DNA from 4 places in the Paenibacillus riograndensis SBR5 genome. Region 1 is predicted to be linked to each of the others. Evidence: riboswitches for the same ligand, from Rfam matches in the RefSeq annotation. Region 1 holds a riboswitch; each other region holds the start of a gene.
What was found. A riboswitch is a leader RNA that binds a small molecule or an ion and turns the genes downstream of it on or off. The one in region 1 is predicted to bind cyclic di-AMP.

Region 2: it holds a riboswitch for cyclic di-AMP, as region 1 does, so the genes downstream of both, PRIO_RS00490 (C40 family peptidase) here and PRIO_RS18295 (APC family permease) in region 1, are expected to answer to the same signal.
Region 3: it holds a riboswitch for cyclic di-AMP, as region 1 does, so the genes downstream of both, PRIO_RS00140 (resuscitation-promoting factor) here and PRIO_RS18295 (APC family permease) in region 1, are expected to answer to the same signal.
Region 4: it holds a riboswitch for cyclic di-AMP, as region 1 does, so the genes downstream of both, PRIO_RS03260 (hypothetical protein) here and PRIO_RS18295 (APC family permease) in region 1, are expected to answer to the same signal.

The regions. Positions count from the first base shown of each region.
Region 1 covers NZ_LN831776.1:4,343,445-4,350,613, reverse strand. The annotation lists gene PRIO_RS18305 (DsbA family protein) at 1-399, shown strand, start outside; gene PRIO_RS18300 (disulfide oxidoreductase) at 399-836, shown strand; cyclic di-AMP (ydaO/yuaA leader) riboswitch at 1,025-1,183, shown strand; gene PRIO_RS18295 (APC family permease) at 1,310-3,127, shown strand; gene PRIO_RS18290 (iron-hydroxamate ABC transporter substrate-binding protein) at 3,339-4,376, shown strand; gene PRIO_RS18285 (FecCD family ABC transporter permease) at 4,567-5,625, shown strand; gene PRIO_RS18280 (FecCD family ABC transporter permease) at 5,622-6,656, shown strand; gene PRIO_RS18275 (ABC transporter ATP-binding protein) at 6,772-7,169, shown strand, end outside.
Region 2 covers NZ_LN831776.1:95,720-102,888, reverse strand. The annotation lists gene PRIO_RS00495 (C40 family peptidase) at 1-283, shown strand, start outside; cyclic di-AMP (ydaO/yuaA leader) riboswitch at 669-811, shown strand; gene PRIO_RS00490 (C40 family peptidase) at 817-1,308, shown strand; gene PRIO_RS00485 (GNAT family N-acetyltransferase) at 1,567-2,052, shown strand; gene PRIO_RS00480 (c-type cytochrome) at 2,148-2,504, shown strand; gene PRIO_RS00475 (4a-hydroxytetrahydrobiopterin dehydratase) at 2,634-2,921, opposite strand; gene PRIO_RS00470 (hypothetical protein) at 3,154-3,447, opposite strand; gene motA (flagellar motor stator protein MotA) at 3,649-4,449, shown strand; gene motB (flagellar motor protein MotB) at 4,433-5,245, shown strand; gene rluF (23S rRNA pseudouridine(2604) synthase RluF) at 5,340-6,041, opposite strand; gene PRIO_RS00450 (ATP-binding protein) at 6,043-7,169, opposite strand, start outside.
Region 3 covers NZ_LN831776.1:26,923-34,091, forward strand. The annotation lists gene PRIO_RS00125 (AbrB/MazE/SpoVT family DNA-binding domain-containing protein) at 1-248, opposite strand, end outside; gene PRIO_RS00130 (HD domain-containing protein) at 556-1,839, shown strand; gene PRIO_RS00135 (TatD family hydrolase) at 1,894-2,664, shown strand; cyclic di-AMP (ydaO/yuaA leader) riboswitch at 2,864-3,091, shown strand; gene PRIO_RS00140 (resuscitation-promoting factor) at 3,381-4,541, shown strand; gene rnmV (ribonuclease M5) at 4,720-5,271, shown strand; gene rsmA (16S rRNA (adenine(1518)-N(6)/adenine(1519)-N(6))-dimethyltransferase RsmA) at 5,268-6,152, shown strand; gene yabG (sporulation peptidase YabG) at 6,222-7,124, shown strand.
Region 4 covers NZ_LN831776.1:736,080-743,248, reverse strand. The annotation lists gene PRIO_RS03280 (ThuA domain-containing protein) at 1-111, opposite strand, end outside; gene PRIO_RS03275 (SDR family NAD(P)-dependent oxidoreductase) at 145-867, opposite strand; gene ytxJ (bacillithiol system redox-active protein YtxJ) at 1,093-1,419, shown strand; gene PRIO_RS03265 (glutaredoxin family protein) at 1,416-1,655, shown strand; cyclic di-AMP (ydaO/yuaA leader) riboswitch at 1,942-2,111, shown strand; gene PRIO_RS03260 (hypothetical protein) at 2,226-2,735, shown strand; gene PRIO_RS03255 (hypothetical protein) at 2,764-3,216, shown strand; gene PRIO_RS03250 (O-antigen ligase family protein) at 3,244-6,051, opposite strand; gene PRIO_RS03245 (hypothetical protein) at 6,254-6,442, opposite strand; gene PRIO_RS03240 (sigma factor-like helix-turn-helix DNA-binding protein) at 6,698-7,024, shown strand; gene PRIO_RS34635 (hypothetical protein) at 6,976-7,169, shown strand, end outside.

The DNA of each region.
Region 1 (7,169 bases):
TTCTACTTCGTAAATATGGCTTTTATCGGCCCGGATTCCGAAACGGCTTCGCTGGCGGCATTATCCGTCTATCATCAGAACAATGACGCTTTCTGGACCTACTACGATGCGCTTTACGCCAATCAGGGGGATGAGAATGCAGAGTGGGCCACAGAGGACTTCCTGGTGAGTCTCGCGGAGAAGGAGAAGCTGCCTGTTGATCTGGAGCTTTTACGCAAAGACATCAAGGAACGAACCTATGAAAGTGAGCTGCAAAATGATATCAGCATCGCCAAAGATACCGGTGTAACCTCTACGCCTACTGTTTTCATTAATGGACACAAAGTAGATAAGCCTTTCGACATGGAAGCTATTGACGCTCAGATTAAATCCGCTTCCGAAGCTGTGAGTGCTGAATGATGAAGATCGCTGCTTTCTGCAGACGCCACTGTCTCTATTTGGCCTGGTTTGTGTCTGTTATCGCAGTAGCGGGAAGTTTGTACCTAAGTGAGGTATTGAAGTACGAGCCCTGCAAGTTATGCTGGTTCCAGCGGATATTCATGTACCCGCAGCTTATTCTGCTGGGCATTGCCACCTACTGGAATGACAAAAAGATCATTCCCTATGTGCTGCCCCTAAGTCTCATTGGCGGCTGCATCTCTATCTATCATTATGCGGAACAGAAAATACCGGCACTCAGCAAGGTGCTTCCCTGCACGATTGGCGTACCCTGTAACAAGGATTATCTGAATTATTTCGGGTTTATTACGATCCCTCTACTGGCCTTGATTGCCTTTGCGTTAATCGCGATTTTGCTCTGGACCGGACGCAAAGAGGACATCTCTAACCATTCCTGAAATTTCTGACACAATTAGGGTTCAAAACCTTGAAAAAACAAGCGTTAAGAGGATAATCGCAGAGAATGAAAGATCCATATATCCCTCATCGTGGTTTTGCGTAAAATGGATCATTTTTCAATCTTTTTTCATTTTTTTCACCGCTTTACGGAAGGGCCATTGTAGACTATCATTAGACCTTGTGAGAAGTTGAATATGCGCTGAATTTTCCGTATGGAAAAACGGGGGAACCAACATTGGCCTAAGTGCCAACGGGGTGAATCGGGACGGTCCGCAAGGGCTGCAACCGTAGGGCTACCACAGCCCGAATCCGCCAGCTAACCTCGTAAGCAATGGTGGGATAATGACGATGCGTAAGCATGCGGATCATTTCCGTATGCTTATTTTTGTGCCTGCATTTATGAAAATCCACCTATGAAAACAGCGCACGGTATTACCGTTTCAACCTAAACAAGAGAGGAACTGTTACTACAATGGTAAGCAAGGTAAAACGACTATTGATCGGGCGTCCGATGAAGTCGAACGAACTCGATCATGAAAAGTTATCCAAGGTGAAAGCACTGGCTGTCCTGTCTTCTGATGCGCTCTCGTCTGTAGCCTACGGAACGGAACAAATCCTGATTGTGCTGGTGGCCGCAGGCTTCACAGCTATCTGGTACTCATTGCCAATCGCATTAGCCGTATTGGGCCTGCTGGCTATACTGATTTTATCCTACCGTCAGACCATCTTTGCTTATCCGCAGGGCGGTGGCGCGTATATCGTAGCCAAAAGCAATCTGGGTGTTCCAACCGGACTCCTCGCCGGGGGATCTTTGCTGGTGGATTATATTTTGACCGTTGCGGTTAGTGCATCGGCGGGCACAGATGCGATCACATCCGCTTTTCCAAGTCTCCATAATCATAGCGTACTTATCGCTGTTACCGTGATTTTGCTCTTAACGATTATCAATCTGCGCGGGGTAACAGAATCTGCTTCATTCATTGCTATTCCCGTGTATCTCTTCGTAGCATCGATCTTTATATTGATCATTGCGGGGGTATTCAAATATGCAACCGGCGGAGCACATGCCAATGTTCCTGAAATCGGGTCTGCGGTGTCGAATGTCAGCTTGTTTCTGCTGCTTAAGGCTTTCAGCTCCGGCTGTTCGGCTCTGACCGGGGTAGAGGCTGTATCGAATGCCATTCCGAACTTCAAGGCGCCTGCGGAAAAAAATGCGGCCAAAACCCTCATGATGATGGGGCTTATCCTGGGGATTATGTTTACCGGTATTACGCTGCTGGCTTACTGGTATGGAATTACGCCGGATGAAAAAGCTACAGTGGTATCACAAATTGCCGAATCTACTTTTGGGCGCGGCGGTTTGTACTTTTTCATACAAGGTATCACAGCGGTCATTTTGTTCCTGGCTGCCAATACAGCCTACTCGGCATTCCCGCTGCTGGCGTTTATGTTTGCCAAAGACAAGTATCTGCCCCATGCATTTATGGTCCGTGGGGACCGCTTGGGCTTCTCGAACGGCATTATCTTTTTGGGTGTATTATCCGCTCTGCTGGTCACGGCTTTTCACGGAAATACGGAAAGCCTGATTCCGTTATATGCGGTGGGCGTTTTCATTCCGTTTACGCTGTCCCAGCTAGGTATGATGGTGCATTGGTGCAAGACCAAACCTAAAGCGTGGCAAAATAAATTTGCCGTGAACACGGTGGGGATGCTTACGACTCTGACCATAACCTTAATCTTCATTATCACCAAATTCTCCAGCGTCTGGATGGCCTTTATCTTCCTGCCGGTAGTAATGTTCGTGTTCCACAGGATTCACCACCATTACCTGAATACTGCGGATCAGCTGCGGATATGTCCGGCAACGGATAAACCCTGCATCAAGGGAAGTACAGTGGTCGTACCTGTTGCCGGTGTAACACGTGCGGTGCTGCATTCGATCAGCTATGCCAAGTCCTTAACGGATAATGTGGTGGCTGTGTATGTAGGTTTTGATGAAGAAGAGATCAGCAAAATGGAGCAGAAATGGGAGGAATGGAATCCGGGCGTGCGCCTGATTGTCCTCCGCTCCCGTTACCGCAGCATTCTCCGTCCGCTGGTCAAATTCATAGATACAGTAGAGTGGAAGACTGCTTCAACCGATCATATTACTGTACTCATCCCGCAGTTTATCACTAAGCATTGGTGGCAGGCCGTCCTGCACAATCAGACCAGCTTGTTCATCCGTTCCTATCTAATGAATCAAAAAGACATCGTCGTTGCAACCGTACCTTATCATTTGCATAAATAGACAGATGGCTGCCAACATGAAGACTGTTTCCGGATTCCGGGAGCAGTCTTTTTACATATATAAATGGGTTCGTTAGCCAAAACGTGAAAGTTGCAAAAGCAAAATATTTATATTGACATAGAGAATGAGAATCAATATCATTTAATAAGGTGAGGCCAAGGTAACCAGACCTTTGACCATTTCAGATTGTACATATACAGGAGGGGTATTCATGTATTCGATTAACTTAAAGAGAGCAGGCCACAGGAAGCTGGCCTCAATCGGGCTTTTGACGCTGACGCTTATTTTGTCCGCCTGCGGCAATAACAGCAGCGCAAATTCAACAGGGAGTGCGGCCAATGCACCCGCAGCTTCAGCAGACGCTACAACAGCACCTGCATCAGAAGCTCCGGCAGCAACAACTGCTCCTGCGGTAGAGAAAACAGTAACTGATGCCATGGGGCACAAGGTAACCGTTCCGGCTAATCCGCAGCGCGTGCTGGCTTCATACCTGGAGGACTATCTGGTAACGCTTGGGGTAACTCCGGTAGCACAATGGTCGGTAACCAACGGAGTTCAGGATTATCTGGCAGATGAATTGAAGGATGTTCCAACGATCAGCTTTGATCTTCCCCTTGAGGCTGTGATGGGCTTTGCGCCGGATTTTCATATTGTACAATCGGAAGCCAGCGTGCAAAATGGCCTCTATGACCAGTTGAACAAAATCGCACCTACCTATGTGCTGGGCGATGAGATCAGCAAAGACTGGCGAAAGTCTCTGCTCAAGATCGGTGAACTGCTGAACAAGAGCGCCGAAGCTGAGCAGGCGATAGCCGCTTATGATCAAAAAGCTGCCGATGCCAAAGCAAAAATCTCCACTGTAATTGGAGATGATTCTGTTGCAATCTTGTGGCTTATTAAAAAGAACTTCTATATTGTAGACGAAACACGCAGCAGCGGGGCGGTAGTGTACGGTGACCTCGGTCTAAAGCTGCCTAATCTTGTAACAGAGATTCCTGCAGCTTCCAGAGCAACCTGGAATCCGATTTCTCTTGAGAAGCTGGCCGAGCTCACTGCAGACCATATCTTCCTGGTTAACAGCGACAAGACTGAAGGTTCAGAAATTTTGAACAGTCCGATTTGGAAGGGCATTCCTGCTGTTAAGGCGGGTAATGTTCATGAATTTGCCTCCAACCACAGCTGGCTGTACAGCGGAGCGATAGCCAATTCCAAAACCATTGACGATGTCTTGAACAGTCTTGTGAAATAAGAAATCCTCATCAAAAGGGTGAAACTCCCGGACATGTGGAAGGTGCAGGACGTTGTATCCCCGGATACTCGATCCCTGCACCTTTTTTAGAGAATTGAATGCTTGTGCATCATTCACAGATTTGCGATAATGAGAATGATAGTTGTTATCATTTAGATTATCAGTAATTATCCTGGTAAGGGGACGGCTTATGGTCACATCCACACACTCACAACCCCGTACTCATCCGGAAGGGGAAAAACAACTGAAAACCCGCCCTGCTGCAGCAGTAGTTATATTGATTGCAGGGCTTGGGGCTATACTGTTCGGCCTGGCGCTTTCCGTTTCGGTAGGTGCGGCGGATATTCGGCTGGCATCTGTATGGGAAGCGGTATTTCGCTTCAATCCCGAACTGCCGCAGCATCAGGTGATCCGGGAACTGAGAATTCCCCGTGCATTGGCCGGAGCGCTGGTCGGTGCTTGCTTTGCAGTCGCAGGAGCGATTATGCAGGGCATGACACGCAATCCGCTGGCGGATTCGGGACTGCTTGGCCTGAATGCCGGCGCAAGCGTTGGACTGGCATTGGCTTTTGCCTTTGCACCTTCAATGTCATTCATATATATCATGCTCTATTGCTTCATTGGAGCCGCAGCGGCTTCTCTTCTCGTCTTCGGGATTGGTTCGCTGTCGCATAGCGGACTGACTCCACTGCGGCTGACACTCGCCGGAGCTGCAGTGAGCGCTCTGCTGCTCGCCATCAGCCAGGGGATTGCGATTCTCTTCCATCTCTCGCAGGATATCGCTTTTTGGATGGCGGGAGGGATTGGGGGTACAAGCTGGACACAGCTGCGGATCATGTTTCCTTGGGTTGCTGCAGCTCTTATAGGATCACTGATGATATCGCGTTCCATCACACTACTCAGTCTGGGACGGGATGTGGCAGCTGGTCTCGGGCAGAGAACCCGTCTAGTGCAGACTGCCGGAATCCTTATAGTTGTCGTGCTTGCCGGAGCAGCGGTATCCGCGGTGGGGCCAATTGCTTTTATCGGATTAATCATCCCGCATGTTACACGATTTCTCGTCGGGGTGGATTACCGCTGGATTATTCCGTGCTCGGCAGTGCTTGGAAGCGTACTGATCATCTTTGCGGACATTGCTGCCAGAATGATCAATGCTCCTTATGAGACGCCGCTGGGTGCATTGATTGCTGTAATCGGGGTGCCGTTCTTTATCTATTTGGCCAGTAAGCGTAAGGGAGGATTGACATGAGCCGCAGCCAGCTGTCCTCCACACCGAAAAAGCGACGGACCCGTGAAAACGCCATATTATCTCTCCTGGCAGTTCTGATCGTTGTCATGTTCATCATCAGTATGAACACCGGACTTATCCGGCTGTCGCCAACGGAAGTTATACATACTCTGCTGGGAGAAGGCAGCCAGCAACAAAAGCTGATTCTCTTTGACTTCCGTCTGCCGCGGATCGTCATTTCCTTGCTCGTTGGAGCCGGATTTGCGGTTGCAGGCTGTATTCTGCAGAGTCTGTCGCGCAATGCGCTGGCGGAGCCTTCAACCCTTGGCATTAATGCCGGAGCAGGCTTTGCTGTACTTATCTTTATTTCCTTTGTCCCGGCAACAACTGCAGCTCCAATCTTTATGCTGCCGCTGATGGCGCTGGCCGGGGCCGGTCTTACCGCAGCGCTGATTTATGTTCTGGCCTACCGCCGTGAAGACGGTCTGTCACCGACAAGACTGATTCTCATCGGGATTGCCGTTGGCGCAGGCATCTATGCGTTTCAGCTGATTTTATCCTTAAGGCTGGACCCGGAAAATTATCAATTTGTTGCCACCTGGCTGGCAGGGAAGATCTGGGGCGGCGACTGGCGGTTTGTTATGGCGCTCCTGCCCTGGATCTTGATCCTGGTGCCGTTTGCCTTCTACAAGGCACGGGTTCTTAATGTCCTTAACCTGGGCGATGAAATCCCTGCGGGACTGGGGCTGCCTGTGGAGAGAGAACGGGTTCTGCTGATGGCCGCTGCAGTTGCACTAGCCGGTTCCTGTGTCGCAGTCAGCGGGGGCATCGGCTTTGTGGGACTGATCGCCCCCCATCTGGCCCGCCGGATTGTAGGACCGAGGCATCAGATTTTGCTGCCTGCCTGCGCCTTGGTCGGCGCATTGCTGCTGTTGACTGCCGATACGATGGCCCGCTGGATTCTCCAGCCTTCCGAGATTCCGACAGGAATTGTGGTAGCTATCATCGGGGCTCCGTACTTTTTATATTTGCTGGCCAGATCCAAGGCCTGATTCCCTATTGGAGCATTAGCTCCATGAAACTCAAGACATGCTTACGAAGCAAGTTTTATTACGAAGTAAATTCAGAGGAGCAAAAGCTCCGTAAAACTTTTGAGGAGTGAAGATCATGTCGGAACGTTTGAATACAGAACAGTTAAGTATCGGGTATGCTGAGGCGATGATAGTCAAAGGGCTGAACCTGTCGCTTCCTACTGGAAAAATCACTGCGCTGGTCGGGGCTAACGGCTCCGGGAAATCGACCATTCTCAAGACTATGGCGCGGATCATGAAGCCCAAAAGCGGCAGCGTCATGCTCGACGGAAAGTCGATCCACAACCTGTCGACCAAGGAGGTAGCCCGGCAGCTGGCGATTTTGCCGCAGAATCCTACCGCTCCCGACGGGCTTACTGTCTCCGAGCTGGTCGGCTACGGACGTTATCCGCATCAGAAGGGTTTCGGTACACTGACTCCGGAAGACCGCAGCATTATTGCCAATGCGATTACGGTAACGGGGATGGAAGCATT
Region 2 (7,169 bases), 3.7 Mb from region 1:
AAATGTCGGACTTACCCTGCCACGCACTTCCAAAGCTCAATTCAGCGTTGGCACCCCTGTATCCCGCAACAACTTGCGTTCAGGCGACCTCGTTTTCTTTAACACCTTTGGTTCGGGAGTTTCCCATGTCGGCATTTATGTCGGTAATGGCAAATTCGCGCAATCCTCCAGTTCACGCGGCGTTACGATAACTTCACTGAGCCAAGCCTACTGGGCCAACCGCTACGTTGGCGCCAAACGAGTGATGAGCACTACAGCGTACCAGGCTGTTGCCTACGATTGATAAACGTTATTCCCCTCAATATTACTGCCTCTAACAACTAAATGTAACTTATACGAACCCGGACTGATTATTGCCGTAATCATTTCCGGGTTTTTCCTTTTCCTTATTCTCCCTTTTACACGTTTTGGAGGTCTTTGAAACACCTTTTTGCTAAATATTCCAAAAAAATCTCCCATACAGCTTACGCAGCGCGTAAAATGGGCCCTCAAGAATAGATTTTTGTCTCGTCACACGGAAAAAATATGCATTATTATGCTTTAAATGATTGCCAAGAGCTTCTGTCTTTGTTACAATTACTGCAGTGAGTTGATAGTAACATTTTTGTAATTATTCAAAGTTAATTTACAAACTTTTTGTCATGTATTGATCCGCAAGCTAATCCTAATCAACAGTCGAGCCGAGTTCCTTAATCATTAGGGAAACGGGGGAACCGATTTTGGGTGAATTGACCTCCTATTCACAGAGGGGTCATAGGGGACCTTCAACCGAACCCTTAAGCTAACCTCGTAGGCAATTGGAAGGGGTATTTACTTTTGAAGAAGAAGCTGGCATCAGCCTTACTGAGCTTTTCCATTATCCTTACCATCGGAGCAGGAAGCGCTTTCGCAGACTCCAAAATGGATCAGGTTATCGACAAAGCCATCGGAACAAGATACGTATCCGGCGGAATATCGACTAACGGATTTGATTGCTCCGGGTTTACGATGTATGTTTTTGATAAAATCGGAATCAACCTTCCTCACCAGTCCGGGTCCCAATACCAAATGGGAACTGCTATATCGCGTGATAACATCAGACCGGGCGATCTCGTATTCTTCAATACAAGCGGCAACGGCGTATCCCATGTCGGCATTTATGTCGGTGAAGGCAAATTCGCACATGCATCTTCTAAACGCGGTGTAACCGTCAGCTCGTTGAATGACAGCTACTACGTCAACCGCTACGTTGGCGCCAAACGAATTATGAGCACAGATGCTTATCAGAATGTAGCTTCCGACTCCCAAGACAACGACGATGTGCAATAAACAGCACTTGTAATTCCAAAAGGCTCTTCTCCAGGATTTTTGCCGAAATTCTGGAGGGGGCTTTTTTTGCCTACAAGAAATATTTACCCTGCTCATGATCTGCCAAACACAAAAACCCCTAATTTTCGCTATTTTCCAAAATAATATTCCGCAATTGTCAAGGCTTCACTTCCTCTTAAAGTTTATTCGCTCCAAAAGGGTGGTTATGTATATAATTAAAGATATAACGCTTCACTTTGGATGGGAGGCCGATACCTGATGATTAGTTCCCCCGCAACCTTTTACAGTGTTCCTATGGATGTTGCCCACGCTGCCAAAATATGCCAATGGGTTTATAAGCCTCCGTATAATATTTACGGCTGGATGTCCTGGGAGCAGATGGAGGCTTTGGGCGTTGAGTTCGGTGATCCCCGGCTTCGAAGTGAGCAATATGTCTCGGTGGTGAACGGTCAGGGCACGCTCTGCGGCTTCGCGCAGTTCTTCCCAATGGAAGGCGTAGTCCGGCTTGGAGTCGGTATGCGGCCTGATCTGTGCGGACATGGCATGGGGCATCTGTTCATGAATGCTGTCGTCAAGGAGGCTCTGAAACGTTATCCGGACCGCGAAATTGATCTGGAGGTGCTGACGTGGAACCAACGGGCCATACGCGCTTATCAAAAAAGCGGATTTACCATTACAGATACCTATGAACGCCGGACTCCCACGGGCGATAAGCCTTTTTATTGTATGGTCTATGATAAATAGCACAAATCAGCCGATTATTTGTTACAAACCCTATGATAACGCTTTACCTTCTTGTATAATGTAGACAGCAGCTTACATGGAGGGGACGGATACAGATGCAGAAATGGATCATGAGCGGTTTATTTTTTGCCGCCTGTGCCTTTGCGGTAGTCTTAATGTTTACTTTGCCGGGCAAAGCCGAAGTCGCTGAGGAGAACAAGCCAACTATGCCGGAAGTACAGCTGGATGCGGCGGGGGCTGAGGCCACTGTGAAGGCTAATTGCATTACCTGCCATGGGGATCAGCTCCAGGGTGGTGTAGGACCCAGCCTGCAGCAGGAAGGCGGCAAGCATGATGCTGAGGAGATCTTTACCATTGTGACTAAGGGCCGCGGACAAATGCCTTCCTTCAAGGATAAGCTGGCCCCGGAGGAGATCGCTAATGTAGCCATGTGGCTTGCAGAGAAGAAGTAGCTTCACTTACACTTCACAGAAGAATGAGCACAAAATGCCCGTGCAAGGATGATGCTGATCCTATGCAGGGCATTTTTTATATAAGGGTTATAATGAACTCTCATTCGGACCGATTCGATCGGGCTTGGGTTAACGGTTCTTCTCAAAGGCCTCGTTAAATTCATGGGCCTGCCGGATATCCAACGTGGTAAGCCCCTCTTCTTCTGCCGCAGACAGGCGGAGAAAGACCGTTTTATAATCGACTGTAATATGCGGATGATGCTCGAATGCTTCCGATATGGCGGCCACCTCATCCACAAAAGCAATCCCCTTCATGTATTCATTGAACATGTATTTGCGCACCAGAGTATTCTGCTCCAGCTTCCATCCTTCCAGCTTGCTCACCTGCTCCCGCAGCTCCTCTTCCGTAAATTGCAATGTTCTTCCTCCCTTACTAAATTAACAGCAAAAGCCTTGCAGCTCTATTACCAGTGGCGTTGTTGCCTGAAACAAAACATCCCTCAGCTTATAGAAAGTCCAAGGGATGCGCCAGGATGAGGTTTTTTTGGTTTAATGTATTCACAAATCCCAGCAAATAGTACTCGGCTTCATCAATTTTACCACGTGGCGCAGGCTGCGGGCAAACCGCCCTCCGGCACCTGCCTGTCCCCTAGACCAGAAGGACTGAAGCCAGATCCTCTTCGCCAAGCAAAATATTGATCCGGTGTGTCTCCTTGTCATAGATCACAACTCCGCTGCCCACCTCGATCACCGGCTCATTGCCCAGGGCGTAGAACAGATCCTCAGCAAGTGCTTCCCAGACTTCCAGCTTCGACTCCTGAGGCAATCCCTGCCACTCATCAGGCTCCATTTCAAAAAATACATACCCGTCGGAAATTCTCCCTACCGCTTCCGTCAGCTCACTCAGAATTTCACTGTAATCCCTGCCGTGCTTCACACCCACATCAATCACTCCGTTTTCTCCACAGATGAATAATATCCTACCCTACTCATTATAGCCGAAAAAATGACTTCACAAAAAAGGGAATGCTGTCGATAAATAAGAATATACGTGATTGGTCAGGCAGATGCCCCACCGCTGTTCATGGATGATACACGCGGTACAGTCGGACCACTTCTTAATTCTCATGGACGAGGTGCATAAATGGAAATTTCAACAATAATCGGTTTGATTTTTGGTCTGGTTACAATAGTATGGGGGATGTTTCTTAAGGGTGCTCCACTGCATGCCTTAAATGCTCCCGCCGCTTATGTAATTATCCTCCTGGGTACAGCCGCATCCATATTCATGGCTTTCCCGTTCTCGGAAGTCAAAAAAATCCCTAAGCTGTTTAAGTTAATCTTTGTAAAGCAAAAAATGGTCAGCAAATCGGAACTCATTACCATGTTCATGGAGTGGGCTTCCATCACCCGCCGCGAAGGTCTGCTTGCCCTGGAATCCAAGGTCGATGAAATCGAGGATAACTTTCTCCGAAACGGCATGCGGATGATTATCGACGGTAACGATCAGGAATTTGTCCGGGATGTATTAATGGAAGATATTCACGCTACTGAAGATAGACATAAAGCCGGAGCGCTTATTTTCTCCCAAGCCGGCATGTACGCTCCAACGCTGGGGGTACTCGGGGCCGTTATCGGGCTGATTGCCGCACTATCGGATATGAGTGCCATGGAAAAACTGGCTCACGCTATCGGCGCAGCCTTCATCGCTACACTGGTCGGTATCTTTACAGGTTACGTGCTCTGGCATCCCATTTCGAATAAGCTGAAGCGGCTGTCCAAGCGGGAAATTGAGGTTAGGCTGATGATGGTGGAAGGATTGTTGTCCATTCAGTCCGGGGTATCCACAATCGCCATCAACCAGAAGCTGTCCGTCTTCCTCACTCCGTTGGAACGTGCAAAGCTGAGTGACAAGGAGGGGGCTTCCAGTGAGCAAAAAGACTAGACATGAGGAGCACGAAGAGCATGCCGACGAATCCTGGCTGCTGCCCTATTCTGACTTAATGACGCTGCTGGTTGCTCTGTTCCTCGTTATGTACGCCATGAGTGCAACAGATGCCAAAAAATTTGAAGAAATGGCACAGGCCTTCAGTTCGGCACTGAATGGCGGGTCTGGAGTGCTGGAATACCGGTCTGATGCCCCCACAAATACTCAGCTGGATCAGGGCAAAGAAGATAAAATGAACAGTGTCGTTGCTCCTAATACCGGCAAAGCCGATATCGCCAAGCTCCGCCAGAAGGAACAGGAGGAGCTCGAGAAGCTGAAGAAACAATTTGACCAGTATATTAAGAACAACGGTCTGACCGATTTGCTCAGCACCAAGCTGAATCAATCCCAGCTGACCATCACCATCAGCGATAACGCCTTGTTCTCCTCAGGACAAGCTGTAGTTAAGGATGAATCCCGTCAGCTGGCCAAATCCATCTCCACCATGCTGCAGCAATTTCCGAATTATGAAGTTCTGGTAGAGGGCCACACGGATAATATCCCAATCTCCAATAGCGAGTATCCCTCCAACTGGGATCTCAGTGTCGCCCGTGCGCTGCAATTCATGAAAATTCTGCTGCTGAACCCCTATCTGGACCCGGTTAAGTTCAGTCCTATCGGGTATGGGGAATATCATCCGGTCGCTGACAATTCTACGGCAGCCGGACGCGCGAAAAACCGGCGTGTGGAAGTCTCCATCCTTCGCAAATATCAGGACGTAACCGAAACTACACCAGTTACACCCAGCAATTAAAGATTTGGACAAAAATAAAGAGCTGCTCTGAAGCGTCTAAACGCTCCTCAGAACAGCTCTTTTTACGTTCATCTTATAGTGTCCGTTGACGCCGTTATTGCAGCTGATAGTTCAGCATAGCTCCCAGCTCCATCTTCTCCGGGGCAGTCAGCTCACGCCATTCCCCGGTCTGCAGGGAACCCAGGTGGATATTCATCACCCTGATGCGCTGCAGCCGCCGGACCTCATAACCAAAAGCAGCACACATGCGGCGGATCTGCCGGTTTTTGCCTTCCGTCAGAATAATCCGGAACACCCGCTCACTGATCCGAGTCACTTGACAGGGAAGCGTACGGCTGCCCAGGATCTTGACCCCGCTGGACATCCCCGTAACAAAGGATGGAGTAACCGGCCGATCCACAGTTACGATATATTCCTTCTCATGCTTGCCCTCAGCCCGTAATATCTTGTTAACAATATCCCCGTCATTGGTCAGCAGGATTAACCCCTCGGAATCTTTATCCAGTCTGCCGATGGGGAATATCCGCTCATGATGTCCGACAAAATCGACAATATTCCCCTGGATATGTGCTTCTGTCGTAGAAGTAATACCCACTGGCTTATTCAACGCGATGTAGACAACCTTGCTGCCCGTTTCAAGGCGTTTGCCGTCTATGCGCACATCATCACCCGGCTCAGCCTGGCTGCCAAGCACAGCACGCTCTCCGTTGATGGTGACTCTGCCGCCTTCCACCAGCTTATCTGCTTCACGCCGTGAGCAGAACCCTGTCTCACTGATGAATTTATTAATTCTCACTTCAATCTTCACTCCGTTCTTCGTTCATAGCCTGCCCGGGAGTATGCTCTCCGGCTTCGGGCAGTTTAATGGTAACCTGAGCACCGCTCCCGTATTCACTGTGTATTTCCAGGCTCCCCTTATGGGATTGGATAATCCGCTGGCTGACCATCAGTCCAAGGCCCGTTCCCGTCTCCTTGTTGGTAAAGAACGGCTCCCCTAACTTCGGCAGTATTTCCTCGGGAACCCCTTCACCCTCGTCGGAGATGACAATCACTACAGTACCGTCAATGATTTGTTGCTCCAGTATAATTGTGCCTCCGTCAGGCATGGCCTCAATTGCATTTTTGACAATGTTGATAAACACCTGCTTCAGCTGGTTTTCTTCACAGTGGACCGTTGCCGGCTGCTGGGAAAACCGGGCCTCGAATTCAATGCCGAACAGATGCGCCTGGCTGTCCAGAAGAGAGATCACATCACCCAGAATGAGCCGGACGTCCCTAAGCTGAAAATGCACGGCCTGCGGCTTGGCCAAGATCAAAAATTCACTCACGATCATGTTAATCCGCTCCAGCTCCGAGAGCATAAGTTCAATATGAAGCGGCACCAGAATCTGCTTCTCCTGTTGAAGCTGCAGAAATCCCCTCAGGGTGGTTAACGGGTTACGGATCTCATGGGCAACCCCGGCGGCAAGCTGGCCGACCGTAGTCAGCTTCTCAGAGCGTCTCAGCAGCTCCTCCATCCGGTTGCGCTCCGTCATATCACGCGAGACATGGACAAAAGACTGCGGATTGCCATCCTCGTCACGGATAACCGAGCTGCTGACGCTGACTTCCACGAGCGAGCCGTCGCGCTTCAGCCTGATGGTTTCCAGCGGCGGCAGAACCGCTCCGTTCTTCAGCTCCCTCAGTCTGGTTTCCTCCTGCTTCTGCGCCGTGGCAGGCACCAGGTATGGCGTCTTATCCGACACATCGTCCGCACTCCAGCCATACAGCTCTTCGAAAGCCCGGTTCGTACTGAGAATCCGTCCGTCCATGTCCATGGTATGAATGGCATCTGAAGTGCCGTTAATGACCGATTCCAGCCGTTCCTTGACGGCGCGGTTCTCTTCCAGCGTCTGTCCCAGCCGGTTGGTATGCTGCAGCAGAT
Region 3 (7,169 bases), 3.6 Mb from region 1:
GTCACAGGGGTAGGGATGGCAGAAATACAATCGTGACAAACAATTTTTCCTTTGAAGTAGGTTACATTCTCAGCATTGCCGCAGAAGATGCAAGCAGGCTCGTATTTTTTAAGCATGATCCGCTCACCGTCCACGTAAATTTCGAGCGCATCTTTTTCTCCAATGCCCAGTGTGCGGCGCAATTCGATTGGAATAACAACCCGTCCTAGCTCGTCGACTTTTCTTACAATTCCTGTTGATTTCATCATTTCAATCGTTGCTCCTCTCAATGTTCAAAAGCGTCATTATTCGACATTGTTCACCGTTTTATGATACTTATAATACCAACCATTCCCAAAACAGTCAACCTTTTTTGTGGTTAATTTTAAGGGGATTTTGAAAAAAAACTTTTGTAGCGCTTATAATCAACTCAAATGAGAAGAGAAATACCTAAAAAGGAATTTGTCGATTTGTAAATCGTTAAAACGCCATTATTCGACAAAGTACGAGAATATATACTATTATACCCCTTATTTCAGCCGATTCCTAATCCTATTATTTGAAGGAGTTGATCTTATGAAGCAGCTGCTGACGGAAGAAAAGGTTTTTAAAGACCCGGTTCACAATTATATTCATGTCCAGGACACGATGATCTGGCGATTAATCAATACCAGGGAATTTCAGCGTCTGCGGCGGATCCGCCAGCTCGGCACCTCCTACCTGACTTTTCATGGGGCGGAGCACAGCCGTTTTTCCCATTCATTGGGTGTTTATGAAATTACCAGAAGAATCATCTCCCAATTTGAGCGAAGCGGTTATAAGGATTGGATGCCGGAGGAAAGTCTGCTGACTTTATGTGCAGCACTTCTGCATGACTTGGGACATGGCCCTTTCTCCCATTCTATAGAAGAAGCTTTTGAAATGAATCATGAGGACTGGACCTGCAGAATTATACAGGAGAACACGGAAATTACAGCGATTTTACGTGAAGCAGGTGAGGATTTCCCGCAAAAGGTTGCATCTGTGATTGCCAAAACGTATGAACATGAGATTGTTGTCAACCTGGTGTCAGGCCCTCTGGATGCGGATCGTATGGATTATTTGCTGCGGGATGCGTATTATACCGGTGTGAATTATGGGACCATCGATATTGACCGTATTCTGCGAATGCTGCGGCCCTATAATGGCCGTGTTGTCGTAAAAGAATCGGGTATGCATGCCATTGAGGATTACTTGATGTCACGTTACCAGATGTATTGGCAGGTTTACTTCCATCCGGTTACACGCAGTTCGGAAATAATTTTAAGGCAGATTTTCCGGAGGGCGAAAGAGCTTTTCCAGGAAGGCTACTCTTTCCGTTTTATGATCAATCCGCTCAGCGATTTGTTCGGCGGCGAGATCAATGTAGAGCAATATTTACTCCTGGACGAGGCCCTGGTCCAAACAGCCTTTATGCAGTGGACGCTGGAAGACGATGAAATACTGGCTAACTTGTGCAGCCGTTTTATTCATCGTAAACTGTATAAATATGTGGAGATGGATCATCTCGATTCAGAGACTATTGACGAAATTCGCCGCAGTTTTGCCGGTGCCGGACTGCATCCGGATTACGACCTGGAAATCGATTATCCGACAGATCTGCCCTACGATGTGTTCCGTCCGGGAGAGGGTTTTGACAGCAAGCAGATTTTGCTGCTTGACCGCCATGATAAGCTGCGCGAAATCTCTGAGGTATCTGATATTGTACGTTCGATCAGCGGTATCCACCGCGGCAGGTATCACCTGTATTTTCCGCAGGATAAGCTGCAGAAGGCACTTACCCGGCTGCCTGTTTCCATTGGCGGGATCTTTGCAAAATAATACAAAAATTTCTGGAATTCATTATAGAAATCAAGCCTGAAAGGATGTTGTTGCATGCGTTTGTTCGACACACATACTCATCTGGATGCCCCACAATTCGACGAGGATCGTGCCGGGGTCATTGCCCGCGCGTTAGAGGCTGGGGTCAGCAAGATGATTAACATTGGATTTAACCGGGAAACGATCCCAACGACAATGAAATTGGCGGAGACGTATGATTATATTTATGCAGCTGTCGGCTGGCATCCCGTAGACGCTATTGACATGAAAGAGGGGGATATGGACTGGATCGCTTCCCTGTGCAGCCATAAAAAGGTGGTGGCCATCGGAGAAATCGGACTGGATTATTATTGGGATACCTCCCCAAAAGAGGTGCAGCACGAGGTATTCCGCAAACAGATCGGTTTGGCCCGTGAACTAAAAATGCCTATCTGTATTCATAACCGGGATGCCCACGAGGATGTAGTGCGGATCTTGCGTGAAGAGAAGGCGAATGAAATCGGCGGGGTTATGCATTCCTTCTCCGGGAGCTGGGAAACGGCCAAAATGTGCCTTGATTTGGGCTTTCATTTGTCCTTTGGGGGACCTGTAACTTTTAAGAATGCAAGGGTGCCAAAAGAGGTGCTGGCCCAGACTCCAATGGACCGGCTTTTGATCGAAACGGACTCTCCATATCTGACGCCGCACCCCTTCCGGGGGAAGCGAAATGAGAGTGCCTATGTGAAGCTTGTGGCTGAGGCTGCTGCGGAAATAAAAGGGATTGATTTACAGGAATTAGCTGAAATCACGTATGCGAACGCCCTGGAACGATTTGGGATTGTCTGAAAACGGGAGTAAAAGCGGCGAAAAAAGAAGTATAGCCGATATATTAAACTTTTTTAACATAGAAACAGCTGATTATTACAATATTTTAATCATTTTTTTGCGTAAACGTGGTTGAATGCTCCTTTACAACATGCATCAAAACAGGATATCATCTTTTCAGTGAAGTGAGCTGTTGTTATTGTGACAGTCACCAAATTCATGGATCGTCTCGCTGAGTCTCCGTATGGAGAACGGGGGAACCAATAATGCTCTGCCGCATGTCCGTACATGAGTACAACACAGAAATGCCGCAGACGTTATTTGATTTCTTTACGTGGTCTTTGGGGTGAATTTGAGGGCAACCGCCGTGAGCGGGTGACCTGAGATAGGGCGTCTCTCTTATGCCCGAACCCGACAGCTAACCCCGTAAGCGCAAGTAAGAGAGGAAACCTCGTGCATAAACATTCCCGCGTATTCTGACACCGGAGAGCCACGAAAGAGTCCTCTGTGAACTCTTTTCGGGCTTTTTTTGTTTTTGAATAATGCGAATGTTCCCGGCATACTGTTATATAACAGGTATCTGGAGCAGTTATGCCGAGCAGGCGATCCATGAGCAGGAAACGCTAAAGCAATGCGGGCGTATCCTGTGTAATCTCAAACCTAGTTTCGTCAGAAGTGATGAAGTCACCTTTGTTATACAACTTGGACGACGGGGCTATGTAAGGAGGATGGAGAGAGTGGGCGTATTCCAACCAGAAGTATCCCATGATTCGCAATCATCCAGCAGGTCTTTCGCATTTCGGTGGAAGCAAGTGAATCCCCGCATACTTTCGCTTGCAGGCGCGGCCTCAATTGTTATCGCGCTGGTAATTCTGCTGTACGTACACGGTCGAAGCATTAAAGAAATAACTTTAGTAATAGACGGGAAGGTACAAACGCTGGAGACGCGGGACGCGCTGGTCAGCGATGTGCTGGCAAAGGAACAAATTTCGCTGCAGCCGCATGATGCATTATCTATTGGCCTTAGTGATGAAATAAAGGACGGAGACCGTGTCGTCATCAACCGTGCGCAGGCGATTAAGATCACTACGGACGGGACCACCAAAACGTTGTACACGACCGAAGATACAATCGGTCAGGCGATTGACAAACTGGGCATTGGCCTGGAAAGCTATGACAAGATTTACCCTTCGCTAGGCACCGCAGTTTCTGCAGACATGGAAGTCAAAATTGTCCGGATCAACAAGCAAGTGGTACAGCGGACAACAGCTTTGCCTTTCCGTGTCATTAAAACCGCAGACCCCTCCCTGACCAAGGGAACCGTAAGAGTTGCACAAGCGGGCAAGCCGGGCGTAATGATCCAGCACATCGAGAAAATCTACCAAGATGGCGAGCTGGCATCCATGCGTATGGTTGGCAAGGAAGTGCAGACGGTCACCAAAGACAAGATCATTGCCATTGGTACCAAACCGCTTCCAAAACCTGTTGTAGCCGCTACTGCGACTTCTAAATCAGCAACTACTTCTAAAACATCCAAAGTGAGCGCAAAAAGCAACAATGTTGCCAGTAAAGCAGGCGTAGATTTTGAGTACAAGAGAATGATCAGAAATGTATCCATGACGGCTTATTCATCGGAAGAGCCGGGTATTGGTACCCGTACAGCTTCCGGCACACGCGTAACGGAAGGGCGGACCATTGCTGTGGATCCGAGCGTAATCCCTATCGGCTGGTGGGTGTACATTGAGGGACTTGGGTTTCGCCGTGCAGAGGATACCGGCGGCGCCATTAAAGGCAACAAGGTGGATGTGTATTATGAATCACTGAGCCATGCCCGTAACTTTGGCCGGAAATCACGCACGATTTATGTGATAGGGCCTGTGAAGCCAGAACTGAACTAAGTGGCGGCTGCTTTGCAAATTAGCGGTATATAAGATATAGTGAGGGTAGCACTTAAGGAATTCTCAGAAATCTGAGCGTGGAATTACAGAGCTGCCGCTCATCACTTATACATTCTTTAGCCAAAAAGAAGGGGAGCGAATCCTCTTCTTTTTGCGTTGCAGAGTAAGGAGTACAAAAATGATCAAGGAATTAATCGTTGTAGAAGGCAAAAGCGACACCGTTGCCATAAAGCGGGCTGTAGAAGCCGATACTATCGAGACCGGCGGATCGGCAGTCGACCGCAAGGTCATCGCCAAGATTGCGCTCGCTATGGAACGCAGAGGGGTTATAATCCTTACGGATCCTGATCATGCGGGCGAACGCATCCGGAAGATTGTCTCTTCCAAGGTGCCTGGCTGCAAGCATGCGTTCATTCCCGAAAAAGATGCTACCCGGAAAGGTGACATAGGAGTGGAAAATGCCTCCCCGGAGGCAATCCGCCATGCGCTTGAGCATGTGCATACCTCCTTTGAGGGCGCTCCGGCCCTGATTGGGATGGAAGACCTGATGGCAGCGGGGATGATGGTGCATCCGCGGGCAGCAGAGCGGAGAATGGCGCTTGGCAATCTGCTCGGGATCGGCTACTGCAACGGCAAGCAATTATACAAGCGGCTGGCGATGTTCGGCATTACACGGGAGGAATTTTCGATTGCTCTCGCGCAAATTGATCAGGGAGGCATTACCTCATGAGCGGGAACAACAATATCTCATCCCCGGCACGCACCAAGGAAATCATTCAGCGGTACGGGTTCTCATTCAAGAAAAGCCTGGGCCAGAACTTTCTGATTGACCAGAATATTCTGGACAAAATTGTGGATGCTGCAGGCCTGGATCAAGCCGCCGGTGCATTGGAGATTGGACCGGGCATCGGCGCTTTGACCGAAAGGCTGGCCGCAACAGCCGGAGCTGTAACGGCAGTGGAGATCGACCGGAGGCTGATTCCGATTCTGCGGGATGTTCTGGCCTCTTATCCGCATGTTACCATCCGTAACGATGATGTGCTGAAGGTGAACTTGCAGGAGCTGTTTGCCGAGGATTTTGCCGCAGTCGAGCGAGTTAGTGTAGTGGCCAATTTGCCTTATTATGTGACCACACCTATACTCATGAAGCTGCTGGAAGAGAAGCTGCCCCTGGATAACATCGTTGTAATGATCCAGAAGGAGGTTGCTGAACGCATGGCAGCTTCCCCGGGCGGCAAGGAATATGGCAGTCTCAGCATCGCCGTGCAGTACTACAGCGAACCTGAACTGGTCTGTATCGTACCGCGTACGGTATTCATTCCACAGCCTAACGTGGAGTCGGCGGTTATCCGTCTTAAGGTGAGGGAACGCCCGCCGGTAGAGGTTGCGGATGAAAAACATTTCTTTGAGGTCGTACAGGCTTCCTTCACCCAGCGGCGCAAGACGATTGCCAATAACCTCAAGGCCCGGTTCTTTCCGGAAGAGGGGCGGGAGCGGCTGGAGTCCCTGCTCGCTGCAGCCGGAATTGAGCCAAGCCGCCGCGGGGAAACACTTAGCCTTGAGGAGTATGCCCGGTTAAGCGCTGTGCTCCTTGCTGCCGGGATTGTGTAAGCAAATCACCGCCGATTAAGAACCAACCGGGGCCTTTGCCCATACGATGGGATAGAGGTGGTGTTTGAAATGAATTTAGGAGACTTGGTCGTTCGCAAATCTTACGGTGGCGATGTAACGTTCCGGGTGGAGAATATTGTGCAGAACGGGGCCGTAATCAAAGGCACTGAATTCCGCCTGTTGGCGGATGCCCCCCTGGACGACTTGGTTCAGGTGCCTCCCACCCGTATTACGGAGCGGGGGCAGCAGGCGCAGATTAAAGCAACAGAATCGCTGACCAAACTGCGTAAAGACCGGCAGGAGCAGAGCCAGCGCAGCGGAGAGAGCCTCACCGGGGTATGGCCCCAGTCCCCCAAGGAAGCAGCATACTTTGAGGTACCGGGAAAAGTGCTTCACCTCGACGGGGATGCCCTTTACTTGAAGAAGAGCCTTAGTCTATACGAGCAGCTGCGGATTCCCGCAGAGGGCCATCATGTCCACGAATCGAAGATGGCCGAAACGTTATACCGGCTGCTGCCGCATGTGCGTCCGGATATCGTGGTGATTACCGGACATGACGGAGTGCTTAAGCAGCAGCATACTTACGATCTTTACAGCCTGAACAGCTATAAAAATTCGCAGAACTTTGTCACCGCGGTTAAGGTTGCGAGGGAATATGAGCGCAATTTTGACACGCTGACGATTGTGGCGGGAGCCTGCCAGTCGCATTTCGAAGCCCTGCTGGGTGCAGGGGCTAACTTTGCCAGCTCCCCCGGGAGAATATTAATCCACGCCCTGGACCCGGTATATATAGCGGCAAAAGCATCTTTCACCTCTATACGCGACTCTGTCAGCCTGGGAGATGTATTGAACAATACCATCAGCGGCAGCCAGGGCATGGGGGGAATCGAGACCCGTGGCAGTTTCCGCATCGGTATGCCCCGCCTGCAGAACCTGTCTACCCTGAAGGTAGCACCTTCGGTAATGATGTAGCGGCCGGTTAACGGATTATACATCCGGGAAAGTCCCACTTTGGTG
Region 4 (7,169 bases), 3.6 Mb from region 1:
CACCTGCAATTCTTCGCCCAACAGTTCCTCAAATACGCGGTCCACACCGGCAAACGGATGATACTTCACCTCCGTATAGCTTCCAAGCGCAAGTGCCTTTAACTCTCCCATTTTCATTCACACCTTTCTACCGGAAAAGTTGTACTACCAGGGCCAAGGTTCCCCTTGAAAATCCAGAAAAACCGGCTCCTTCCCCATATGAGCCTTGTGATCCTCAACAATACTCATAATTTTGCTCGCAGATTCTTCAGGCGGTATAGGCGCTGCCTCATCTTTCTCGCCGCTCATATAGGACTGCAGCCAGCCTGGATGGAAGACCATGACCTGCCCGCCCATCACCCGCAGATGATTATGCATCAGGGAGGACTGCATATTAAGCGCTGCCTTGGACATACAATAACCGTACATGTTAATCCGCTGATTACGGCTGATGCTGCCGGCTTCAGAGGATATGTTCACAATTAATTTCTGTTTTCCCTGCAGCAGAAGGCCGATCAAAGCATTGCTGACCCGCAGGGAACCAAGCGTATTGATATTATAAATGTGCGCCATCGCTGTGTCATCCATATCCACCAGTATGGTGGCATCATCTGCCTGGTCAATCACTCCGGCATTGTTGATAATTATATCCAGATGACCCGTACATCCGGCAATGCTGCGCGCTGCACGCTTTACGCTTTCGCTGCTGCCGATATCCAGCGGAACCAGATTCAAATGGTCCTGATATTGCGCTTGCAGCGCTTCCAGTGCTTGAGATTCCTCAAAGTACTGCCCGGCGAACACCTTATATTTATTCTCCAGAAGCCAGCGCACAAGGAAAAATCCAAGTCCCCGGTCAGCGCCAGTAACACAAGCGACCTTTTTCATGAATTGGACACTCCCTCATCTTAAGAATCAGTAACCTGTCACCGCTGTTATCCCATTCACATTAGCATGGCACTTGTCTTTTTTCAACGTCCTGCACTGGACTGTTCGGATTGGCAGCACGGCATGATTCTCCCTTTTGACTTAATTTTTAACTATGTTACAATCAGAAATATCATTGTTAACAACCGAATTGTTAGCAAACTAAAAATATCAGGAGGGATTCCGATGTCCATAGCACAAATTCACAGTGTCGACGAATTGCATCAATACCTTGCACAGCCTGGTAAAAAGCTGCTGTTCAAGCACAGCACCACCTGCCCGATCAGCGCCAAGGCCAATGAAGAATTCCAGGCCTATGTCCAAAGCTCCGGCACCCCTGCTGCCGTGGTCCATGTGATTGAAGACCGTCCAGTCTCCAACCAGATTGCCGAGGACTTCGGCATCAAACATGAGTCTCCGCAAATTTTCCTGCTCGAAGACGGCGAGGTCCGCTGGAACACCTCCCATTGGAAGATCACCCGGGATGCCATTAAGGAAGCTGTGAACTCATGAGCCAGCCTGTAATTATCTATTCAACCGCGAACTGCAGTGACTGCAACCAAGTGAAGCAGCTGATGAAGGAGCAGGGCGTTCCTTTTGAAGTAAGAGATGTTATGACCAGCACGGTCTACCAGGAAGAAGTGGAGAAGCTCGGTTTCATGGGTGTTCCAGTTACAGTAGCAGGGGCGCATGCCGTCAAGGGCTTCAATCTGCCTGAGCTTAAGGAGCTTATTGCAGCAGCCCGGTAATACGCCGGAGTTCTTTGGATCAGCAGAGCTGACGCAGGTTCCGGATTCATAGGTTAAAAAGGGGATTCAGGACTAAATTATTCTTGAATCCCCCTTTTTTTCAAAAAAAATAAAAACCGGCGTACGAATGAGATAATAGGCCGATAAACAGCAACATATATGGTTTTATCCGTTTATTTCCTGCGAATCCCGGAATTTCAACGTTAATTTACGCCGCATTTCCCTTTTTCCTTTTTACAAAGAACCGCATGAAAGAGTATGATTCGTTTCAGAACTTATTCATGAAAACCAATCAACGCTGAATTCCCGCCATGCGGGAAACGGGGGAACCACCAGGCGATAAGCCTACTTGGGGTGAATCCGAAGGGGACTGCACCAATGCAGTTTCACTAGGCAGGGCGACTCTCACCGTCCGAATCCGACAGCTAACCCCGTAAGCGTATAGAGAGAGAACTTGATCCGCCACGCTTATGCGCCAGGTTTATTTGAACCTGTACCGAAAGCCGCAGCAGAGGTCCTCCTCTGCTGCGGCTTTTTGTGTGGAGATCAATGATTAGGAGGAACACGGGAATGGAATCACGACGGCTGTTGCGTATAGAAATATGGGTATTCGATACACCTTGGCCCGCAGGCCCCGGGCCGGAGCAGGCCGGAAATTGCCGCTACGGCCTCCTGAAGCTGACCTGCCAGGCAGGGCATAGCTGGTCACAGGGACTGCTATGGGAAGATAAGCGGGTTGATCTGATCCAATGGAGCAACTTCCTGCGCAGCATCCGCCGCTGCCGCCTTGAGGAGGCGATCCGAATTGTAGACCGCTTAGGCCCCCAGTGGGGACAGACTCAGCGGGATCTGGTACTGGGTGCACTGCTGCATCTCAAGGCAAAGCTTCAAGGGAAATTCATTGACCCGCAGGTTCAGACAGACTCTTATTTTCACTCCGTGTTGGCAGCCGGAGGTAACTCAAGTGCGGGAAGAATGTACTATAGACCTTCACGGACACTGCAGCTCCAGCGGATCTGGCCTGAGCCGGACCCGGCGGAGCTGATTAATAAATCTATCGCTTATTACTCTATTCTATAGTTTTATATTCAGAAAGGACCGTGAGAACATGCCCGACCCCTTATCGCGCACATCAGCTTCAACAGCCGGATTTGCAGAGTACATTGAGAAGTACAGCGGGAATATCTATACGCTCAGCAGGCTGCTGCTGGGGCAGGGGGCTGAAGCAGAGGAGGCTGCCGTGAAGAGCTTCACGGTGCTTTATGAGCCGTATCTGCGTACAGGCTGTGACGCGCAGAGCTTCTCTCTTCAGTGCTACCGTGAATGCATCCGTCATTGCTCCCTGATTGTCCAAGGCCGCAAATCCTGTATCCCGGCCTGCCTGTCCTGGGAGGACCAGCTTGTGCATGCACTCCGGTATGGCCTGCGCCTGTCCCTGACGGACATCGGTCTGATCCTCAGGAAAAGCCTGCCTGAGCTCAAGGCCCAGATCCGGCAGATGCGCGAGCAACTGGCTGCACATGAAGCCGCAATGCCAACAGCCAGTTTATCCGTTGGATAAACTGGCGCGGCAATGACTGACTGCACCTTACGATAATGGCTTCATTCCGGCAATTTGCTCGATCTGCCCCGCCTCTTGGGCATCGGCGGCAATTAGCTTATTATACACATCCTGATCCTCAGTGCTGTTCAGTTTCTTTAACCCGGCTAAATACCACCGTGCCATCTCCCGGTTAACCGCATCCGAATAATTTTCGCTGAGTCCGCCTTTCAATGTGGTAACTGCACCCTGGACATTTCCAGTGAGGAGCTGCATTTTACCAAATGCTAAGGTTGCGGCAGAAGAAAAGGCAGTGGCCTGATTGTTTGCTTCTCTCATAACCTGGTTATAAGCCTCAATTCCCGTATTAAAGTTCGCCTTTGCATTGGCTGCGACCTGATCGACGACTGTACTGTCAACGCCCGGAGTGTTTAAGAGATTCAGCCATTCCGTATAAATGGGTTGGCCCAGTTCGAAAGACCGGACGATTAAGTCATTGTACCATCCAGTGCTCCACAGATCACCCCGGCCCGCCAGATCGGCGTAACCGCCCGTGAAGCCCGTCTGGATGAAATTCAAGGCCGTCTCTGCATCCCCTGTTATCTGCTTAACCTTGCCTGCGCTCAGCGCGATCAGCGGCGTGACCGAGAAAGGCCGGCCCTGAAGCTGTCCGGGAGGCAAAGTCTTCAAGAAGGCAACACCATCTGCAACATCCTGGTAAGTGGTAAGGGCGGTCTGGAAGTACTCCTGTTGCTTAGCCTTGTCCTGTTGGAGAAGAGCTTGGACACCCAAACCGGATGCCCGGGTGATGAGCGGCTCGTACCAGTCAATATCCCAGATATACTTGTTCAGATTATCGCGGTATACAGCATACGCGCTCTCGCTCTTGCCCTGCAGATCATACAGGGCGATTTGCTGCAGGAGCATCTGCTTGTTGTTCGGCTCATCTTTTAGACCGCGCTGCAGCACGGAAAGAGATTCTGCGGCAAATTGCTCATTTTTCGTCTGGCTGTACACCTGGTTATCAAGCACGGACAGCAGGATCACTGATTCGGGATGTGAGGGCCGGATCTTCAACGACTTCATCAGCGGAGCCTTAATCTCTTCATAAGAGGTGCTGTATTGGGCAACGGCCTTTGCTTCGGCGAACGCATTTGTGGAACCGATGCTGCGCAGTGACACGATAAAGACTGCCAATGCGGCCGCGCAAGTCACAGCCAGATAACCGAACCGCAGTACAGACGAATTCCATCGGGCGGCGAGAGGTTTGGCCTCCATTGCAGCCGCCATTCCGCCCAGGGCGATGAATACAAGGATTCCCATGAAAGCATAACTCATATTAAAGTCCAGGATACTGTGTACCAGAATCGAAAGCGCAATAATCAGATAAAAGAAGCCATTATCGTAATCATCCGTCCCCGCCCGTTTGATGTATCCTTTGGTATATTTGTAGAATACGAACAGGATAAAGCCCATGAACACGATAAAGCCCAATATTCCGACCTCAATCAAATACTGCAAAAAGAAGTTGTGCGCCTGACGGCTGACATACGGGTTGTTCTGGTATTTCTCATACAGGGCGGCCCATCCGCCCCCGCCTGCCCCAAGCACCGGATAATCCTTCGCCACCTTAAAAGCATCGCGGTAAAAAGTGATACGCTCCAGCACACTGTGCTGCTCAAAGTTGATGTTCTCCAGGCGGGTTTCGATATTGGCCGGCAAAATACTGCGTGCGCTTGTGCCAATCAGGAGCCACGCTGCAACAGCTACCACCGCTGTTGCTCCGATGGGCAGCCACAGATTAGCCAGCTTACGGGTGGACCAGCTCTCTAAGCGTTTCTCCAGCCGGGGAGCCGCAAAGTGCTGCACGGCCCAGCTTATAGCTGCGGTTAGAGCACAAGCAATAAGCAGCCAGGACCAGCCCTCTGCTGCCGCAGAAGCATCCGGAACCGCCGCCAGGCGTTTGCCGATAGCTGTTACCTTACCAATTACGGCCAGCGACGCAAGGGCAGCCACAAGAAGATGGATGATCCACAGAATCTGCCGCGAAGGCTTTTGAAAAAGAAGCAGCAGGACAAATACAGCCGGCAGCAGGACCAGGCCGCCCCGCGACAGGGTCAGCAGGAGCGATACGATAACCGGAACCAGCATAAAACTGTGAATGACTGTACCATACCATTTAGGGGACCGGATCAGAGCAAACACCGCAACGAACAGGAACGCCATCAGGAAGCCGGCATATGTATTCGCATATTGAAATACCGAGGTTAGACGCAGACCATTGGAGTCAGTCATTACCGCATCCAGGTACTTTCCTGATCCGGCAACAGTATTAGAGAACCAGCCAACTGCTTCTCCAGCCACATTCCAGGCGCCCAACCAGTTCAGCAGGCCAAACCAAACGATTAGGTAAGCTACGGTCATTATGGCGGTTTGTATGAGCGCATTCACTTGTTTTTGTCTCAAAAGATAGAGGCCTACAATAAACAAAGCCGCATACATGCTTTGAATCAGGAGCATATTGATGGCCATGTAATGTGAAGCAGCTACAAAAAGCGACAGGAAATAGGTCAGCGGAAGCAGGAGCACAGCCAGAGCAAGCAGATCCCGCTGGTCCTCCAGCTTAAATTTTTTGTAGTAGATGCCTGCCCAGACAATGAGCATCAGACTGCAAATTACAACTGAGATATACAGCGGCTTCTCATAATCCGCACGCAGACCGTTAAATAACCCCACTTGAAATGGGGTCCATATGAGAAATAGAATAATACCAATAATCAGCACCCAGAGCGGGCTGGATATCCTTTCAGCATTTTTTGACAGCGTAGCCTTTTTACCGTATACAGGATGGCCCAATTTATATTCCCCTTTACAATTTATTGCATATTCTTGTTTATTATAATGTCATATCCCCTCATTGGCAAAATTACCCTATATTTTAGTTAATAGATAAGAAAAAAGAGAGAGCCGTGCAGCATCCGTACTTCTCCCCGCAATGTTGTTCCTATTGTTACGTCAAAAAAGCCACGGCAGGCTGCCGTGGCTTTCTATTCCGTTCTCAACCCTTCTTGCCTTTGCCGCCTTTCGCGAATCTCAGGAACGCCATGCAGCAGCCTAATATTCCAACGCCAAGCAATACCGTCTGCAGCGCCCCCAGCCACATTGAGCTCTCCGGCTTGATTAGGCTGCTGATAATAATCAGCAGAATCGAAGCCGCTGCCAGCAAGGGTGTTTGTCTTTTTTTCATGAACTGAACCACTCCTTATTACTAAGGTACACTATACGGCATTTTTTCGCCAGAACCCGCTTAGCGGCTGTCTCTTGAGAGTTTGCTAATCAGCACTTTCCAGCTTTCCCCTCCACCCAATAGGTGACGTTGTAGTTTGTTATACAATAGTAAACCATATTATGGTATTGTAATAGGAACAAATGTTCCTATTTTGGTTGTTTTTTAACTTCTAAATTTTCCCTATACATAAACAATGGTAAAGGAGAATCAGTTGTGAGCGCCTACGAAGAATACAAAAGGGAGATTTACCGGATTGGCTGGAGAATCCAATACAAAGCAAGAAAGGTCCGTGTACGGGAGCTCCCTCTCTTTGATAATTGCACAATCGATCATAATTTTACGGTCACTTCCGATACGAAAATATGGATTCAAGACCTTCTAAGCCAGCTTCCATCCCAGGGAAGTACCATTATCAGCAAGCTTTATCTGCAAGACATGACCGAAAACGAGGTTGCAAAGGAACTTCATCTCAGTCAACAGGCGGTGAACAAATGGAAAAAGAAAATGATTCAAATATTATCTCAGACCGCGAATTTTTAACTCTGCTTCAAGCAGCAAAAAGAAAAGACCCGGCAGCCACATTGCAGCTGGTGAACTTATTCAAAGAGGATATCCTCAAAGTTAGTAGATACATCCATCTGCCTGTAGAAGATGCTGTTTCTATGATCACTCTGGAATTCCTTGA